One region of the Agrobacterium sp. DKPNP3 genome, then DNA from elsewhere that is predicted to be linked to it. Evidence: predicted binding sites of a transcription regulator. Region 1 holds the regulator's gene; the other holds the start of a gene.
The links. The regulator PhoB, encoded in region 1, activates phosphate uptake and scavenging genes when phosphate is short. The targets are predictions, from matches to a motif close to TGTCATNNANCTGTCAT.
Positions count from the first base shown of each region.

Region 1 (12,906 bases):
ATTGGACATGTGCACGATCTGGTTGACCGCAAAGGGCGCTGCCGGGCGTTCGGGATTGGCGCGAGTATGCGCGTCCAGCTCCTCGGTGATCATCGCCAGCCATTCGTCAAGCTGGCTTTCGGGCCGAGCGTTGAGTGCCGGGAAAGCGCCGATGACGCCAGCCTTGCACTGCGCCAGCGTCAATTGCGGATGTGAAATGATGAATAGCGGTGATGCTATGACCGGAAGACGCAGATTGTCTCTCAGCACGGACGGTAGCATGTCTCCTCCCACGATTTACGTTTACGCGCACGTAAGCCAATACCGCGTTCGGGCGGGGATTGAAAGCAAAAACAGTGCGGCATTTGCTGCGGCGATCTGCGTTCGTCGCGCCACAATGAACCGATTTTCCTCAAGACAATCCGATCTTTATCATAAACGATGCTTGCGGAGGGGGCTCATAGCCGTTACCGAATCGTGAACCCATGGCGCAGCGCCGCATGTTTTGCACAGCGTAATAGAACAAGGATCGGTCGTGAGCGGACTGGAAACGGCAATCAGAAATGCTCTGGAAAAATCGGACAGATCGAACGCCGAAGTTCGTGCACGGATTTACCAATCATCGCGTCAGGCGCTGGAAGCAGGTCTGCGCAAGCAGGGCATTGACGATCCGCAGGTTGTCGCGCAGCAACGTCAGCGGCTCGAAGGACTGATCCACCAGATCGAGAATGAAGAGCGAAACCGTCTCCTCGACAGGGTGGAGCAACAATTGCGCCCGCCAGCGGAAACCCTGACGCCGGAGAGCCTGAGGCAGGACGATCATTCGGTCGATCCGGTGTCGGAGACCGCCTCCCACGATCATATGGCGGTTGAGCCTGAGTTGCGCGGGGAAACCCGCGATGTTCGCCCGGGCACTGCGACCGTTGCTTCTGCGCCCATCAAAACAGGACGGCGTGGTGACAAGGCGGCAAAACGCGGCTCAAGTGCTGCCGATTCATCGCTGGCTTTTCGCCCGGAAGGCGCTGTCGGCCGCCGCAAGCGCCGCGGTTTGTTTGCCCGTCTCTTCATCTACGTCACGATTTTGGCCTTCATCGGGTTTGGTGCGTGGTGGGTCTATTCTTCAGGGCTTCTGCTGTCGCCTGAACAGCGCGATACGAGCGTGCCCAATCCACCCGCCCAGGTGCAGGCGGAGGATTTTAACGGCACGGAGCCCGCGCCGAGCCTGTCCGCCGGTCGTGGTTTTTCCGATGACTGGGTCGAGGTCTTTAATGCCGAACGTGGAAGTTCCGGCGTTTCCGCCGGTCCGCGCGCAACCGTTGAAAATATCGCCACACCGGCTGGTAAAGCGCTCCGCGTGACCTCGAAAAGCGTGGCGCAGGACGGCGCCGTCAGTATAGAAGTTCCTGTCGAAGTCATGCGGGATATGGCCGGCAAATCCTCGACCATCTCGCTCACGCTGCAATCCTCCAGCGACCGACAGACCCAGGTTTCCGTTTCCTGTGATTTCTCGACGTTGGGCGATTGCTCGCGCCACCGGTTCACGGCCACTGCCGAGCGAGCGGACATGCTGCTCAATGCGACGTTCGAGCGGTCAATCGCTCCCAATGCACCGGGAAAAGTCTTCATCAACAGCGACATTGACGGCAGCGGACGCCAGGTCAATCTCTATTCGGTCCGTATCTTGCCGGGCCAATAAAAGACTGGCGCCCGGACGTCGCGGCGCCTCTCGGTCTCGCTGGACTTATTTGAGAAAATCGGGACCGGACCCCAATATTTTGTCGTCGATCTCGCCGATGGCATTCATATCCTTGCCGTCATAATCCAGCGACAGGAGAATGTGGCGAATGAGGTTCACCCGCGCGCGGCGTTTGTCGTTGGCGCGCACGACGGTCCAGGGGGCGGCGTCGGTGTGGGTCCTGTCCAGCATCTCATCGCGCTTCTCCGTGTAATCGTCCCACTTCGTCAGCGCGGCAATGTCCATATCCGAGAGCTTCCAGCACTTCAGCGGGCTGTGACGGCGATCGTGGAAACGCTCGATCTGTGTCTCGCGGCCGATATCGAGCCAGAACTTGAAAAGATGGATGTCGTCGTGAACCAGCATCTTTTCCAGACGCGGTGTTTCCTTCAGGAACCGCTTATGCTCCTCCGGGGTGCAGAAACCCATGACAGGCTCTACGCCGGCGCGGTTGTACCAGGAGCGATCAAAAAGAACGAATTCGCCGGCTGTCGGAAAATGTGAGATATAGCGCTGGAAATACCATTGGCCCCGTTCGGTCTCCGTTGGCTTCGTCAGCGCCACGACGCGCGCATAGCGCGGGTTCAAATAAGCGTGCGTCGCGAATATCGCGCCTCCCTTGCCTGCCGCGTCACGGCCCTCGAACACTGCCATGACTTTTTTGCCGGTCGCCTGCAGCCAGAATTGCACTTTGACAAGTTCTATCTGCAGCGCTTCGAGCGCGGCGTCGTAGTCTTCCCTCTTCATTTTCTTGTCGTACGGAAAGTTGCCGGCAGAGAGTTTCTTTTCCTCCACCCAGTCTGGAAGTACCGGATCATCGATGTCGAAGCTGCGCAGCTTGCCGCCAATAGTCATCTCGACTGTCCGCTTCTTCGTCTCTTCGACCATGCTTTTCCTCCTGATGTTGTTGTGTAAAAGCAACTCGACGCCAATGAGTTCACATCCCCCGCCGGATTTCAAGTGAAAGACGATCAGCGGGTTGGTGCGTCAGCCGGCCGGCGATTGCGGCGCGAATTTCGCGCATATACGATGTGTAAGGTTCAAAACGATGAATCTCTGTCATAAAGCTGGCCTATGAGGATTCGATGCGCGGATGAGAGTGAAAGCAGGCTGATATGGCAGTCATGGAGGGGGATGGCAGATTGAGGCGTTTGGGGAGGCAGTTTGCCGGGAACTGGCTACCGCTTTTTATCGTCTCGATGCTTGCCATTGTTGCGATCGCAGAGCTCAGTTCGCCCTATTTGCCGGCAGCACTTTGGCTTTGCGCCACCATCGCAATCCTTTCCGCTGGCGAGAAACGACCCCTGGCCGATGACGACGAGGAAGCGCCGATCATAGTCGACGAGCCGGCCGTGCCCGGCGAAAACGTCATCTCGGGCCTGCGGGCCGGTCTTGCCGTTCTCGATACTCCCATCTTCATTCTCGACGGAAACGCCGGCGTGATGTTCCAGAACGTGGCCGCCGAACGCGCTTTCGGGCAATTGCCTGCCGGTGCACATATCTCCGCCCGCCTGCGCTCGCCTGGTTTGCTCGACGTCATTCGCGAAACGATCGCCACCGGTCAGCCCAATCAGGTCGAACATTCAGAACGCTTCCCGTCTGAGAGGGTCTTTATCGTCCGCATCAGCCGTGCGGATGTGGGCGAGGGGGCTGGTCCGCCCTTCTACATCCTGTCCTTCCGCGACGTCTCCGAACTTCGCCGCATTGACCGGATGCGCAGTGACTTCGTTGCGAATGCCAGCCACGAATTGCGCACCCCGCTTGCGTCGCTGCGCGGCTTCATTGAAACCATGCAAGGCCCCGCGCGCAATGATCCGAAAGCGCAGGAACGATTCCTCGCCATCATGCTCGATCAGGCAACCCGCATGAGCCGTCTGGTAGACGACCTCATGTCTCTTTCGCGCCTCGAATTGCGGGCAAATATCGCACCGGATCAGAGGGTCGATCTTGTCCCCGTCATCGGTCATGTGCGTGATACGCTGCTGCCGCTCGCAAGCGAGCTCAATGTAACGATTGCGCTCCATTTGCCCGACCACCCGGCCGAGGTGCAGGGGGATCGCGACGAATTGGTGCAGGTCTTCCAGAACCTGGTTGAGAATGCCTGCAAATATGGTCAGGAAGGCAAGCTTGTGGATGTCTGGCTGCGGGCCGAGCCGGGCAGTCCCGTGGAGGTCAGCGTCATCGACAAGGGGCCCGGCATTCCGGCAGAACATGTGCCGCGCCTCACCGAACGCTTTTATCGCGTCAGTGTGGCCGATAGTCGTTCCAAAAAAGGGACCGGTCTCGGGCTCGCCATCGTCAAGCACATCCTCACGCGCCATCGGGCCCGGCTTATCATTAAATCGGAACTGGGGATTGGCACGGAGTTCACCGTCCGATTTTGACATAGAGGACGGCGATTTTTCAAATATACGAAAATAGATATTCGCAAACAATTACTTAGGCTGTCACAAATCTTTCGTCAAAGTGACATAAAAGGATGTGGCTACGGTGGTTATGAAGAGGTCGCCGAGCGCAAGCTAAGAGCGAGTGTCGCTATCGGCTGCGTCCACAACAAAGCCCACGACGGGAGAGACAAATGAACTTCGTTAAATTTTCCGCAGCAGCTCTGGTGGCTTCTGTCGCCTTCGCTGGCGCCGCCGCTGCTCGCGACCAGATCCAGGTTGCCGGTTCCTCCACGGTTCTTCCCTACGCCAAGATCGTTGCCGAGACCTTTGCTGAAACCTTCCCGAACTTCAAGGCTCCGGTCGTTGAGTCCGGCGGCACCGGCGGCGGCCTGAAGGCGTTCTGCTCGGGCGTCGGTGAAGGCACCATCGACATTGCCAACGCGTCGCGCAAGATCAAGGCAGACGAACTGGCTGCCTGCAAGGCTGCTGGCGTCACCGACGTCCAGGAAGTGAAGATCGGTTACGACGGCATCGTTTTTGCGATGGACTCGTCCAACAAGGACATCAAGCTCGAGCCGAAGGACCTTTACCTCGCTCTCGCCGCTGAAGTCGTCAAGGACGGCAAGCTCGTTGCCAACCCCTACAAGAAATGGTCTGAAATCAACAAGGAACTGCCCGACGTCGCGATCGCCGCCTACATCCCGGGCTCCAAGCACGGCACGCGCGAAGTCTTCGAAGAGAAGATCATGGCTGACGGCTGCAAGGAAGCCGGCGCCACCGACGTTATCAAGACGCTCATCACCGATGCCAAGCAGGCTGCTGCCAAGTGCGTTGCAGTCCGTAAGGACGGCGCCGCTGTCGACATCGACGGCGATTACACTGAAACGCTTGCCCGTATCGATGCCAACAAGACCGGCCTCGGCGTGTTTGGTCTCGCTTTCTACGAAAACAACGCCGACCGTCTGAAGGTCGCGACTGTTTCGGGCGTCGTGCCGTCCACTGAAACGGTTGCCAGCGGCAAGTACCCGGTTTCCCGTCCGCTGTTCTTCTACGTGAAGAAGGCTCACCTGGGCGTGATCCCGGGCCTGAAGGAATATGTTGAGTTCTTCACGTCCGACGAAATGATCGGCCCTGACTCTCCGCTTGCCAACTACGGTCTCGTTGCTGCTCCCGACGCAGAGCGCGAAGAAATCCGCTCGGCCTTCGCAGCCGGCACCACGATGTAATAAAAAAGGGGCACGGTTCTGCCGTGCCCCTTTTGCTCCCGCTGCCGCCGCGCCTGGCCGCGGTTGACAGTTCCTAGTCATCACCATCCACATGATTGTCGATGGATTGCAGATGGATAGGATGTATCAACCTTGACGCTTGCCAGACGATGATACAGTCAGGCGGCAAGCATCCTGGGGTGGTCCAGCGGTCTCGTTTTGATGACTTTTTGATTTGCCCGCTATCGCACCGTGCTTCTGAGGCACGCCGAGGGAACTCTAATGAACACATCGATCCTTTTGCTGATACTGGCGCTCATCGGCATCGGCAGCTATCTGCTGGGCAGCCGCAGAGCCGCTGTCCTGTCTGGAGGCCGCCCCTCCAACATGCATTCACGGGCCGGCTACCACGGTTCCTACGCCGTTATCTGGACGGTTCTGCCGGCAGCGCTCATTCTCTGCGCCTGGCTCATCGTCAGCCCGCTTGTCGTGACCTCGGCAGTCCGTGGCAATTTCCCGGAAGACGTTCGTGCGCAGTCCGAAGCGCAGCAGAGCCTGACCTATGGCATGGTGACCTCGATCGCCCGTGGCCTACAACGCCTGACGCCCGAGGAAATGGCGCAGATTGACGCCGACGTTGCCGCCGTCCGCCCGCTTCTGGCGTCCAAGGGCGTGGCGATCGCCGGTGACCCGCAGCGGTTCATGATCGATGCCGCCCAGACGCTGAATACCATGACCTCTACAAGCCGCATCGCGATGATCGCCGTCGTGCTGCTGGCTGCGGTCGGTGGTGCGATCTATGCGCTGCGGGCGATTGCTCCGCGCTTTCGGGCGCGCAATCAGGTCGAGAAGGTCATTCTTGCGGCGCTCATCGTTGCCTCCTCCATCGCTATCCTTACGACAATCGGCATTGTCCTGTCGATGCTCACGGAGGCGATCCAGTTCTTCACCATGGTTCCGGCGCACCAGTTCTTCTTCGGGACCGTGTGGGATCCACGTTTTGCCGCTGCGGGCGCTACGGACTCATCAGGGCAGTTCGGCCTGATCCCGTTGCTCGCTGGCACGCTCTACATCGGCTTCGTCGCCATGCTCGTTGCGGTTCCCGTGGGTCTGTTTTCGGCAATCTACATGTCGGAATATGCCTCGCCTCGCCTCCGCTCGGTTGCCAAGCCGTTGCTGGAGGTGCTCGCCGGCATTCCCACCATCGTCTACGGCTTCTTCGCACTCACGACGGTTGGCCCGTTCCTCAGAGACATTTCCACGCAGATCAATGGTCTGGCGACTGGCAATTACGCCAACTTCATCCAGGCCCAGAGCGTCATCACCGCCGGCTTTGTCATGGGCATCATGCTTATTCCCTACGTGTCGTCGCTGTCGGATGATATCATCACTGCCGTTCCACGTTCGCTGCGCGACGGTTCGCTCGGCCTTGGCGCCACGCGCTCCGAGACCATCAAGAGGGTCATCGTTCCCGCCGCTCTTCCAGGCATCGTCGGGGCCGTGCTGATGACGGCGTCGCGCGCCATCGGCGAGACCATGATCGTGGTTCTTGCTGCCGGCGTGGCAGCCCGTCTTCAGCTCAACCCCTTCGAGCCGATGACCACCGTCACCGTCAAGATCGTCAGCCAGCTCACCGGCGACCTCGAATTCACCTCGCCGCAGACGCTGGTCGCTTTCGCGCTCGGCATCACGCTTTTTGCCATCACGCTTTGCCTGAATATCTACGCGCTTTACATCGTGCGCAAATACCGGGAGCAATATGAATGACCGACATCGTTTCTCCCGCAAGAGGCGCCCCCGCAGTCACCAGAGCCACGCGTCGCGATATCGGGATCAAGCGCCGTTATGCCGCCGAACGCCGTTTCCGCGCCTACGGCATGGCTGCGATTTCCTTCGGCCTCATCTTTCTCTTCCTGCTGCTTTTCTCGGTGGTCTCCAAGGGCTACACCGCGTTCCAGCAGACGATGATTACCGTTCCGGTCGAGTTTTCGGAAAAGATCATCGACCCGAAGAATGAGCGTGCCACCAATCCGGCGAAGCTGATGACGGCCAATTATCCCATCATCGCTCGCGATGCGGTCGCCAAGGTTCTCGGCGTCGCGCCGACCGACAAGGCCGGTCTTCGCGCCGTCAACCTCCTGATCTCCGACAGCGTACGCACGCAGTTGCGCGACATCGTCGTCGCCGATCCCGCCGTCATCGGCACCACGCGCACCGTCACGCTTCTGGCGTCGGGCGATGTCGATAGCGCCTTCAAGGGCCAGGTCGATATGAGTGCCGATGAAGCTAACAGGCGTATCTCCAACCAGCAACTCGGGTGGATGAACCAGCTCGCCGAAAGCGGCCAGCTTGCCAAACACTTCAACACCGGCATTTTCGTCAACGGCAATTCGAGCCGTCCGGAAGCAGCAGGTGTCGGCGTGGCGCTGATCGGTTCCTTCTACATGATGATGATCGTGCTGGTGCTGTCGCTGCCGATCGGCGTCGCCGCCTCGATCTATCTCGAAGAGTTCGCCCCGAAGAACCGTCTGACCGACCTCATCGAGGTAAACATCAACAATCTCGCGGCTGTGCCCTCCATTGTTTACGGTCTGCTTGGTCTCTCCGTCTTCATCAACTTCATGGGCTTTCCGCGCTCGGCTTCGCTGGTCGGCGGGCTTGTGCTCACCCTGATGACGCTGCCGACCATTATCATCGCGACCCGCGCCGCCCTGAAAGCCGTGCCGCCCTCGATCCGTGCCGCGGCGCTCGGTCTCGGTGCCTCCAAGATGCAGACGATCTTCCACCACGTGCTGCCGCTTGCCATGCCCGGCATCCTGACCGGCACGATCATCGGCCTTGCGCATGCGCTGGGCGAAACGGCGCCGCTGCTCCTCATCGGCATGGTGGCATTCGTCGCGAACTATCCGACAACGCCGATGGATCCGTCCACGGCCCTGCCGGTGCAGATTTACATGTGGGCGAATGAGGCAGAGCGCGCCTTTGTCGAACGGACATCCGGCGCTATCATCATCCTGCTTTTGTTCCTCATCGTCATGAATGTGGGCGCAATCCTGTTGCGTCGCCGCTTCGAACGGCGCTGGTAAAGGGAGATTGAGCAATGAACATGTTGTCGGAAGCAGCAGTTGAAAAGGCGCTGGACAAGAAAATGAATGAAGTCTCATACAAGATGATCGGTAAGGACGTATCGGTTTATTACGGCGAAAAGCGTGCGCTTTACGACGTGAACCTCAACGTCCGGGAGAACACCGTGACCGCGCTGATCGGCCCCTCGGGCTGCGGCAAATCCACGTTCCTGCGCACCCTGAACCGTATGAATGACACGATCGACGGCTGCCGCGTCACCGGCAAGATCACGCTTGATACCGACGATATCTACGACCAGGCGATCGATGTGGTGGAACTGCGCGCCCGCGTCGGTATGGTGTTCCAGAAGCCGAACCCCTTCCCGAAGTCGATCTACGAAAACATCTCCTACGGCCCGCGGATCCACGGGCTCGCCCGCAACAAGGCGGATATGGACCAGATCGTTGAGCAGAGCCTCCAGCGAGCCGGTCTATGGAACGAGGTGAAGGACCGTCTGCATGAGTCCGGCACGGGCCTTTCCGGCGGCCAGCAGCAGCGCCTTTGCATCGCCCGTGCGATCGCCGTCAGCCCGGAAGTGATCCTGATGGACGAGCCCTGCTCGGCGCTGGACCCGATTGCCACCGCGAAGGTCGAGGAACTGATCCACGAGCTGCGGACAAACTACACCATCGTCATTGTCACGCACTCCATGCAGCAGGCGGCGCGTGTTTCCCAGCGCACCGCCATGTTCCACCTTGGTCATCTTGTTGAGGAAAACGAAACCGACAAGATGTTCACCAATCCGGATGATCAGCGCACGCAGGATTACATCATGGGCCGCTTCGGCTGATACAGGCCGGCGCTTCAAAGAAACCGAACAAGACTGGTGCCGCTGCCGTGTCCCGCTCCGGGCACGGCCTGCAGGCCAAGCCGGAGGACTAGACCGTGAACCAGACAACGACCCATTCGCATATCATGTCCGCCTATGATGAGGAGTTGAAATTCCTCACACGCCGTATTTCGGAAATGGGTGGCCTTGCCGAACAGATGTGTGCCGACGCCGTGCGGGCGCTCGTGAACTCGGATGCCGCGCTGGCGCAGAAAGTCATTTCTGACGACACCATCCTCGATCACGCCGAGCGTGAGATCGGCGACAAGGCAATCGTCACCATCGCCAAGCGCCAGCCGATGGCGGCAGACCTTCGTGAAATCATCGGCACGCTGCGTATTGCAGCCGATCTCGAGCGTGTGGGCGATCTTGGCAAGAACACGGCCAAGCGCGTGATTGCGGTTGCCGGCACCGGCGTGCCGCGCAAGCTTGCCCGTGGTCTCGAACACCTGTCGGAACTGGCGCTGGTGCAGCTCAAGGAAGTCCTCGACGTCTATTCGACCCGCTCCGCCGAGAAGGCCAATGCCATCCGCGAGCGCGACGAGGAAATCGATGCCATGTACACCTCGCTCTTCCGCGAGCTTCTGACCTACATGATGGAGGACCCGCGCAATATCACGACCTGCACGCATCTTCTGTTCTGCGCCAAGAACATCGAGCGCATCGGCGACCATGCCACCAATATCGCCGAGACAATCTATTACATGACCACCGGCAGCCAGCCGGAGGGCGAGCGTCCGAAGGACGACAGTTCCAACACGCTCGGTTCGGTGACCGAGTAAGAGACAGGCAAAGCCTTGCGGAGTTCAGCATATGGTGCCCAAGATTGCAGTTGTGGAAGATGAGGAAGCGCTCAGCGTCCTTCTTCGTTACAATCTCGAGGCTGAGGGATACGATGTCGACACGATACCCCGTGGTGACGAGGCGGAAATCAGGCTTCAGGAACGTACCCCCGATCTTCTCATTCTAGACTGGATGCTGCCTGGTGTATCCGGTATCGAGCTTTGCCGTCGGCTCAGAATGCGGCCGGAAACGGAACGCCTGCCCATCATCATGCTGACGGCTCGCGGCGAGGAAAGCGAACGTGTTCGTGGCCTCGCAACGGGTGCGGACGATTATGTCGTCAAGCCGTTCTCCACGCCGGAACTCATGGCCCGCGTCAAGGCCATGCTCCGCCGGGCCCGCCCCGAGGTTCTGTCTTCGGTGCTGAAATGCGGGGATATCGAACTGGATCGCGAGACGCATCGCGTTCACCGCAAAAGCCGTGAAGTGCGTCTCGGTCCGACGGAGTTTCGCCTTCTGGAATTCCTGATGACCTCTCCGGGCAGGGTGTTCTCCCGTTCGCAATTGCTCGATGGTGTCTGGGGCCATGATATCTACGTCGATGAGCGTACCGTCGACGTGCATGTCGGACGCCTGCGTAAGGCGCTTAATTTTTCGCACATGCAGGATGTCATCCGCACGGTGCGCGGCGCCGGCTATTCCATGGAAGCCTGAGCGGATGCCATCCGACTGGCGCGTTCCATCAAAGTAATTTTCCGCGAAAAACAAAAGGCCCGAAACCGGATTGGTGTCGGGTCTTTTGTTGTGGTTGATCCCGATCCGCTCTGGTTTTGTCACAAAAAAACGGGCCCGAAGGCCCGTAGTTTTTGAGTGTCGAATGCGTGCCGCAACACTCAAGCCTTACGGCGCTCGCTTACCGGCTGATAGGCGAGTTTCGCATGGAACTTGCAATAGGGCGAAGATTCCAGCGCTTCACAGCCGCAGAAATGGAAATCGTCTTTCAAGGGGTCGCCGACCGGCCATTTGCAGGTGCGCTCGGTCAGTTCCGTCAGCGTCAGACGACGGGAGATTGGCGTGACGACGTTTCTGGAAGGAACGTAATCGAGAACTTCCGCGGTCTCGATGCCGACCTCTTCCTGAAGGGCGGTCGCGGCGTTGGAACGCGTCAGGATCCGGGCCGGTGCAGCGTTGACGCGGCCAGCAAAATTCGCCGCGCGAGGGGCAGGGGCAGCAGTCCGCTTGGGCGCTGTGCGCGCCGAAGTGACAGGACCGCCAGCCTTGACGCGACCCGGCAGGTTGAGACGGTGGACCTTGCCGATGACGGCGTTGCGGCTAACACCGCCCAGCTGCGCTGCTATCTGGCTGGCGCTAAGTCCCTCGGACCACAATTTCTTGAGCTTTTCGACCCGTTCGTCTGTCCAGTTCATGCCGCTTCTCCGCTTTTCGCGTGTATTTTTGGCAGAATCCCTCTCCGTCTCGCGGGAGTGCCGCGAGTGTGGTTTCTGCCTGATTTTTGGTGACTAGTTCCGCCGCATTGCAGTCTAGTAATTAGCGATTAACCTAGTGCCACGCAGACTCCGTGGCAAGAGTCGCGGGAATCATCTCGAATCGATTTTGCGGTTTTCCCCAACTTGCTGGCGGGTTGAGTCAGAAAGGCAACACCTTGGGTCTGGCGCCCAGCCACCTACTAGGGCTTGAGAACCCTAGGGAATACGGACTTTTGTTGACATCGGCAAGCGAAGTGACAATAGTGCCCCTGCCGCCGCGAGGCGGCATTTTTGATTTTCAGGCAAGGGATAACCCTAAGAGCCTATTGACAACCGTCTTACAGCGCATTTGCGCAAGGAGTGATACAGCCATGGCCGAAGCCGCCGCGCCATTGTTCGATACATTTGCAAGAGCCCCCCTGCGTTTTGAGCGAGGCGAGGGCGTCTGGCTGTACACGGAAAGCGGCGAGCGATATCTCGATTTTGCGGCTGGCGTGGCTGTGAATTCGCTGGGCCATGCCCATCCGCACCTTGTGGAGGCGATCAAGACGCAGGCCGAAAAGGTCTGGCACGTCTCCAACCTCTATGAAGTGCCGGGCCAGGAAAAGCTTGCCAAGCGTCTGACGGAAGCAACCTTCGCCGACAAGGTTTTCTTCACCAATTCCGGCGCGGAAGCGCTGGAATGTGCGATCAAGACCGCACGCCGTTACCATTATTCCAAGGGCCATCCTGAGAAGTTTCGCATCATTACCTTTGAAGGCGCCTTCCATGGCCGGACGCTGGCGACGATCGCTGCCGGTGGCCAACAGAAATATCTCGAAGGTTTCGGTCCCAAGGTCGAAGGTTTCGATCAGGTTCCCTTCGGTGACGTCGATGCGCTGAAGGCCGCCATCACGGCCGAAACAGCAGCGCTGCTGATCGAGCCCATTCAGGGCGAGGGCGGCATCCGCGCGCCGGCGAAGGAATTCCTGCAACTGCTGCGCTCGCTCTGTGACGAGCATGGCATGCTGCTGATCTTCGATGAGGTTCAGACCGGCGTCGGACGTACGGGTAAGCTTTTCGCCTATGAGCACACCGGCGTCGCGCCCGATATCATGGCGGTTGCCAAGGGTATCGGCGGCGGGTTCCCGCTTGGCGCCTGCCTCGCAACGGCCGAAGCTGCTTCCGGCATGACGGCGGGTGTGCACGGCACGACCTATGGCGGCAATCCGCTGGCGATGGCCGTCGGCAATGCGGTCCTTGATGTTGTTCTTGCTGACGGCTTTCTGGACAATGTTCGTGATGTCGCGCTTGTGTTCCGCCAGGGGCTTGCCTCATTGAAGGATCGTTACCCCGACGTGATCGAGGAAATTCGCGGCGAAGGCCTGCTTCTCGG
Region 1 covers NZ_JBQYSN010000006.1:27,465-40,370, forward strand. The annotation lists gene ACUTJJ_RS03060 (NAD(P)H-dependent flavin oxidoreductase) at 1-261, opposite strand, end outside; gene ACUTJJ_RS03065 (hypothetical protein) at 515-1,675, shown strand; gene ppk2 (polyphosphate kinase 2) at 1,721-2,602, opposite strand; gene phoR (phosphate regulon sensor histidine kinase PhoR) at 2,830-4,098, shown strand; gene ACUTJJ_RS03080 (substrate-binding domain-containing protein) at 4,293-5,327, shown strand; gene pstC (phosphate ABC transporter permease subunit PstC) at 5,589-7,073, shown strand; gene pstA (phosphate ABC transporter permease PstA) at 7,070-8,392, shown strand; gene pstB (phosphate ABC transporter ATP-binding protein PstB) at 8,407-9,222, shown strand; gene phoU (phosphate signaling complex protein PhoU) at 9,348-10,043, shown strand; gene phoB (phosphate regulon transcriptional regulator PhoB) at 10,075-10,758, shown strand; gene ACUTJJ_RS03110 (GcrA family cell cycle regulator) at 10,938-11,471, opposite strand; gene ACUTJJ_RS03115 (aspartate aminotransferase family protein) at 11,903-12,906, shown strand, end outside.

Region 2 (5,940 bases), on a different contig from region 1:
TGGTTCCTTTACCGGTAAAGGTGAATGTGTGCCTTACCCACGTTATGGCGAAAGCATTGAGGGCGTCATCGCCGATATCAAGTCGATTGCCGAGCAGATCGCCGGCGGCCTGACACGGCAGGACTTGCAGCAGGCGATGAAACCGGGTGCGGCCCGCAATGCCGTCGATTGCGCATTGTGGGATCTCGAAGCAAAAATGAGCGGCAAGAGCGCCGCCGAGCAGGTTTTAGGACAGGCGGCGAAGCCGCTCGTCACTGCCTACACGATCTCGCTTGCCGATCCCGACACCATGGCGGCAAAGGTGGCGGAGAATGCCACCCGCCCGCTGCTGAAGATCAAGACCGGCACAGCCGACGACGAGGCCCGCCTGCGCGCCGTCCGCGCAGCCGCACCCGAGGCGCGTATCATCATCGATGCGAATGAGGGCTGGAACGACGGCAACATCGAGTATTATCTGCGGCTTGCAGCAGAACTGAAGATATCGCTGATCGAACAGCCGCTTCCTGCCGGCAAGGACGCGATTCTCGCCCGCATCGACCATCCGGTTTTGATCTGCGCCGACGAAAGTGTGCATTCGACAAAGGACCTCGTCGGCCTGCGCGACCGTTACGATGCCATCAACATCAAGCTCGACAAGACCGGCGGCCTGACGGAAGCGCTTGTCATGAAGGCAGAGGCCGAAAAGCTCGGTTTCACCATCATGGTCGGCTGCATGCTCGGCACCTCGCTCGGCATGGCGCCCGCTGTGCTGGCTGCTCAAGGCGCAGCCTTTGCCGATCTCGACGGGCCGCTGCTGCTGGCTGAGGACCGAGAACCGGGGCTGGTTTATGAAGGGTCGCTGGTCTATCCGGCACGGCCGGAATTGTGGGGGTAACACCCTAGCTCAGCGTCCGCGCGGGGTTGGAGCCGACAGGTTGTCTTCGCAAAATCTCTATGGTGCCTCACCGGAAGGTCACTGGGTAAGGCTCCCAGCCTCACCTCCGTCATGCCGGACCTGATCCGGCATCCAGCCACGGCGCGTCTGCGCCGTGATAACCAAGTCGTACGAGATCAAAGACTTGATCGCCCTGGATCCCCGCTCAGGGCCGGGACGACGGTATGCGGATGCTACGATTTTTGCGAAACACGTCGTTTGCAGGCGAGCCTACCATCCGCCTGGCCAAAAAACCCAATCACGCCGCGTGCTTGCCAATCAGCCCCGGAATATTCACCGGCTCCATCTCATCCGATGTCTGCTCGGCAATGACTTCGCTCGTCTGCATCCATGTGATCAGCTCGAACGTGCCGTCGGCATTCTCGGCAATCGCCGTGCAGCTTTCCACCCAGTCGCCGGTGTTGATGTAGCGGATGCCATCCATGTCTTCCATGACGGCGTGGTGAATATGGCCGCAGATCACGCCATCGACATTGTTGCGCCGCGCCTCATCCGCCACCACGCGCTGGAACTCGCCGATAAAGTTGACGGCGTGTTTGACCTGCAGCTTGGCCCAGGCCGAGAACGACCAGTAAGGCAAGCCGATGCGGCGACGCACGGCGGCGATGGCGACGTTGATGGCGATCGCCGCATCATAGGCCCAGTCGCCGAGATAAGCGAGCAGGCGGGCATTGCGCACCACCACGTCGAACTCGTCGCCATGGATGACCAGGTATTTCTTGCCGTCCGCCGCCTCATGGATCATGCGCTCGGCAACTTCTATGCCGCCGAAATGCATGCCGGGAAACTCCCGCAGGAATTCATCATGGTTTCCGGGAATATAAACGATGCGGGTTCCCTTGCGGGCCTTGCGCAGAAGCTTCTGCACCACGTCGTTGCAGCCCTGTGGCCAGTACCAGCTGCGGCGCAGGCGCCAGCCATCGACGATGTCGCCGACCATGATGATCGTTTCGGCCTCGTGGTATTTCAGGAAGTCGAGCAGATAATCCGTCTTGGCTGCCTTTGAACCAAGATGAACATCTGAAATGAAAAGCGTTCTGAACTGTCTGGTTTCAATTTGACCGGCCACGGATATCATCCCCCTGTTCGGTTGCGTCCCTGCGGCTTTCTTCCCTCTCAGAACCAGACTCGTGTTTCAGCAACATGACAGCGGCCGTTTTTTGCAGGGAATATGACGAAAGCTTTCACGAAAACGCGAATAAGCCATGGCGGCATTTGCATAAGCTGGGGTCAAATAACGGCTGTACCACGGGTAAGTTTGTTGTATTCAGGGGGCCGAAATAAAACCAGATACGACGGTGGAAGACATGACCTCTCACGATAAGAACAACACGCCCGCCAACACGGCAAAGGCCGACATCGAGGAACAGGCGCTCTTTTTCCACCGCTACCCGCGCCCGGGCAAGCTGGAGATCCAGGCCACCAAGCCGCTCGGCAACCAGCGCGATCTGGCGCTCGCCTATTCGCCGGGTGTCGCCGCCCCCTGCCTTGCCATCCACGAGAACCCCGAAATGGCAGCGGAATACACGGCCCGCGCCAATCTCGTCGCGGTCATCTCGAACGGCACGGCCGTTCTTGGCCTTGGCAATATCGGCCCGCTTGCCTCGAAGCCCGTTATGGAAGGCAAGGCCGTCCTCTTCAAGAAATTCGCCGGCATCGATGTGTTCGATATCGAAATCGATGCCCCCGGCATCAACGACATGGTCTCCACCATCGCGGCGCTGGAACCCACATTCGGCGGCATCAACCTTGAGGACATCAAGGCGCCGGAATGTTTCGAGGTGGAGCGCCAGCTGCGCGAGAAGATGAACATCCCTGTCTTCCACGATGACCAGCATGGTACCGCGATCATCGTCGCCGCCGCTGTCACCAACGCTCTGGAACTGGCCGGCAAGTCTCTGTCCAGCGTCAAGATCGTGGCGTCAGGTGCCGGTGCGGCGGCCCTTGCCTGCCTCAACCTGCTTGTTGCGATGGGCGCCAAGAAAGAAAACATCTGGGTGCACGACATCGAGGGCCTTGTCTATGACGGCCGCAACACGTTGATGGACGAGTGGAAGGAAGTTTACGCCCAGAAGACCGACAAGCGCGTGCTGGCTGAAACCATTGATGGCGCCGATGTCTTCCTCGGCCTGTCGGCGGCAGGCGTCCTGAAGCCGGAACTGCTGGAGCGCATGGCGGAGAACCCGCTCATCCTCGCGCTTGCCAATCCGAAGCCTGAAATCATGCCGGAAGAGGCGCGTGCCGCCCGCCCGGATGCGATGATCTGCACCGGCCGCTCGGACTTCCCGAACCAGGTCAACAACGTCCTCTGCTTCCCCTATATCTTCCGCGGCGCGCTCGATTGCGGCGCAACAACGATCAACGAAGAAATGAAGATGGCCGCGGTGCAGGCCATCGCCGAATTGGCGCGTGAGGAAGTCTCCGAAGTGGCCGCCAAGGCTTACAGCGGCGAAACGCCGATCTTCGGCCCGACCTACCTCATCCCCTCGCCCTTCGATCCGCGCCTTATCCTGCGCATTGCGCCGGCCGTTGCCCGTGCTGCCGCCGCAAGCGGCGTCGCCGCCCGGCCGATCACCGACTTCGAAGCCTATCTCGACCAGCTGAACCGCTTCGTCTGGCGCTCGGGCTTCATCATGAAGCCGGTCTTCAACGCCGCCAAAGCTGCCGAAAAGAAGCGTATCATCTTTGCCGAAGGCGAAGACGAACGCGTACTGCGCGCCGCCCAGGTGCTGCTGGAAGAGGGCACCGGCATCCCGATCCTCATCGGTCGCCCGCAGATCATCGAAACGCGCCTGAAGCGCTTCGGCCTGCGCATCCGCCCGCATGCGGATTTCGCCGTGGTCAACCCGGAAGACGATCCGCGCTACCGTGAATATGTGGATGATTATTTCGCCCTCGTCGGTCGCGCCGGCATCAACCCGGAAGCCGCCCGCACCATCGTGCGCACCAACTCCACCGTCATCGGTGCGCTGTCGGTGAAGCGTGGCGAAGCGGATGCGCTGATCTGTGGTCTGGAAGGCCGTTATGACCGGCATCTGCGTGACGTGAACCAGATCATCGGCAAGCAGGAAAGTGTGCGCTCCTTTGCGGGCCTCAGCCTTCTCATTACCCAGCAGGGCGCGCTGTTCCTCACCGATACCTTCGTCAACAACGACCCGACGTCAGAAGAAGTGGCCGAGATGGCGATCCTTGCGGCGAAGGAAATCCGTCGTTTCGGCATTACGCCGAAGATCGCGCTCGCCAGCCATTCCAACTTCGGCTCGCGTGACTCGGAAAGCGCCCGCAAGATGCGCCGCGCACTGAAGATCATCCAGCAGGCAGCGCCGGAACTGGAAGTGGATGGTGAGATGCAGGGCGGCTCGGCACTCTCCGAAGCGCTGCGCAAGCGTGCCATGCCCAACAGCGTGTTGACCGGCGAGGCGAACCTGCTGGTCTTCCCGAACCTCGATGCCGCCAATATCACGCTGGGTGTCACCCGCACCTTGACGGAAGGCCTGCATGTCGGCCCGATCCTGCTCGGCACGGCCCTGCCCGCCCACATCCTGTCGCCCAGCGTCACCTCGCGCGGCGTTGTCAACATGGCGGCCTTTGCCGTGGTGCAGGCCTCGCACCCTTCGGTGTGATGAAGGCGCATTAACGCAGTTTTGAACATGCTGTTGCCGCATTGCGGCAACAGCTTATGTTATCTTCCTGAAACACGGATTTCCTGAAGCGTAACACCCCTGCCACCGGCCGGGGACATCAAACGGATCGCACAATTGACCCGGCGCAGCCGCATCATCGGCCTCCTGCTTCCCCTGGTTCTCATGGCTCCTGCCGCCGCTTTTGCGGATCAGGTCTGCGATACGCTTTATCAACAGCTGCGCGAGCCGCCGCGTGTCATCGGCAACACGGCCGATGTGCGGCGTTACGCCAATGCGCTCGCCCGCCAGAATATCGTCATCCGCAAGATCAGGAACGACATGCGCAGCTATGGCTGCTCATCAGGCAGCGTCATCGTTTATGGCAATCCCAATGCCAGCCTCTGCGCCGAGATCGGCGATGCGCTGGTGGATGCCGAGGCCGAACGTGACGCGATCATCCGCGATCGCGACGACGCCATGGCGGCAGCGCGCAGTGACGACGTCGACGTGAGGCGCGAGCGCATTCTCGCCGCCCTCGATGCCAATGGCTGCACGACGATGCCGGAAACGGACACGCAACCGCCGCAGGCTCCCGATGTGACCCGGTATCCCGATGCCTTCAGGCAGAATGGCGATGAGCCGGGACAGGCGGGCCTTTCGCCTTACCCCAACGCCGCCGCCGAGGGCGGGCTTCGAACGCTCTGCGTGCGCACCTGCGACGGATCGTTCTTCCCGATCGCCTCCAATGCATCGCCGCTTGATTTCCGCGCCCAGGCCGAGCAATGCCAGAAAATGTGCCCGGGAACGGAGACGGAGCTTTATTTCCACTCCATGACGGATCAGGAAACAGCAGACATGGTGTCCGCTGAAACCGGCAAACCCTACAGGGATCTGCCGACCGCCTTCGCCTATCGCAATTCTTCCGCAAAAGCGCCCGGCTGCGCCTGCAACATGGCCGCCTATCACGAGGAGATGCAAAAGCAGGAACAGGCGTCCCGGCCGGAAGCGGATAAGCCCTATTCCAGCATCACCACCATTCCATCGCCGCAAGGTGACAAGGCTCCGAAGCCCGCCGAGCAGCAGGCCGCAAAGCCGCCTGAACAACCCGTTCCCGAACGCGACTATGACCCGAACGATGCAAAAGTCCGCATCATCGGACCTAAATTCCTGCCGGACCAGACCGGCAAGATAGACCTGAAGAACCCGGCGCTGAAGGGCATCCAGCCGCAGCAGTGAAATCTCTTGCGCGCGTGTAATGGGGCGAGCGCGCGAGGCGTATTTCTTCTCCCCGCCGGGGAGAAGGTCGCGGCAGCGGGATGAGGGGCAAGCTCTCCGAAAATCTCTACCGTTACACCCTCATCCGACCCTTCGGGCCACCTTCTC
Region 2 covers NZ_JBQYSN010000025.1:17,957-23,896, forward strand. The annotation lists gene dgcA (N-acetyl-D-Glu racemase DgcA) at 1-874, shown strand, start outside; gene ACUTJJ_RS09565 (UDP-2,3-diacylglucosamine diphosphatase) at 1,173-2,012, opposite strand; gene ACUTJJ_RS09570 (NADP-dependent malic enzyme) at 2,242-4,557, shown strand; gene ACUTJJ_RS09575 (DUF2865 domain-containing protein) at 4,693-5,793, shown strand.
Region 2: a site for PhoB is predicted at 2,067-2,083, ahead of ACUTJJ_RS09565 (UDP-2,3-diacylglucosamine diphosphatase). Genes of this name have one in related genera too.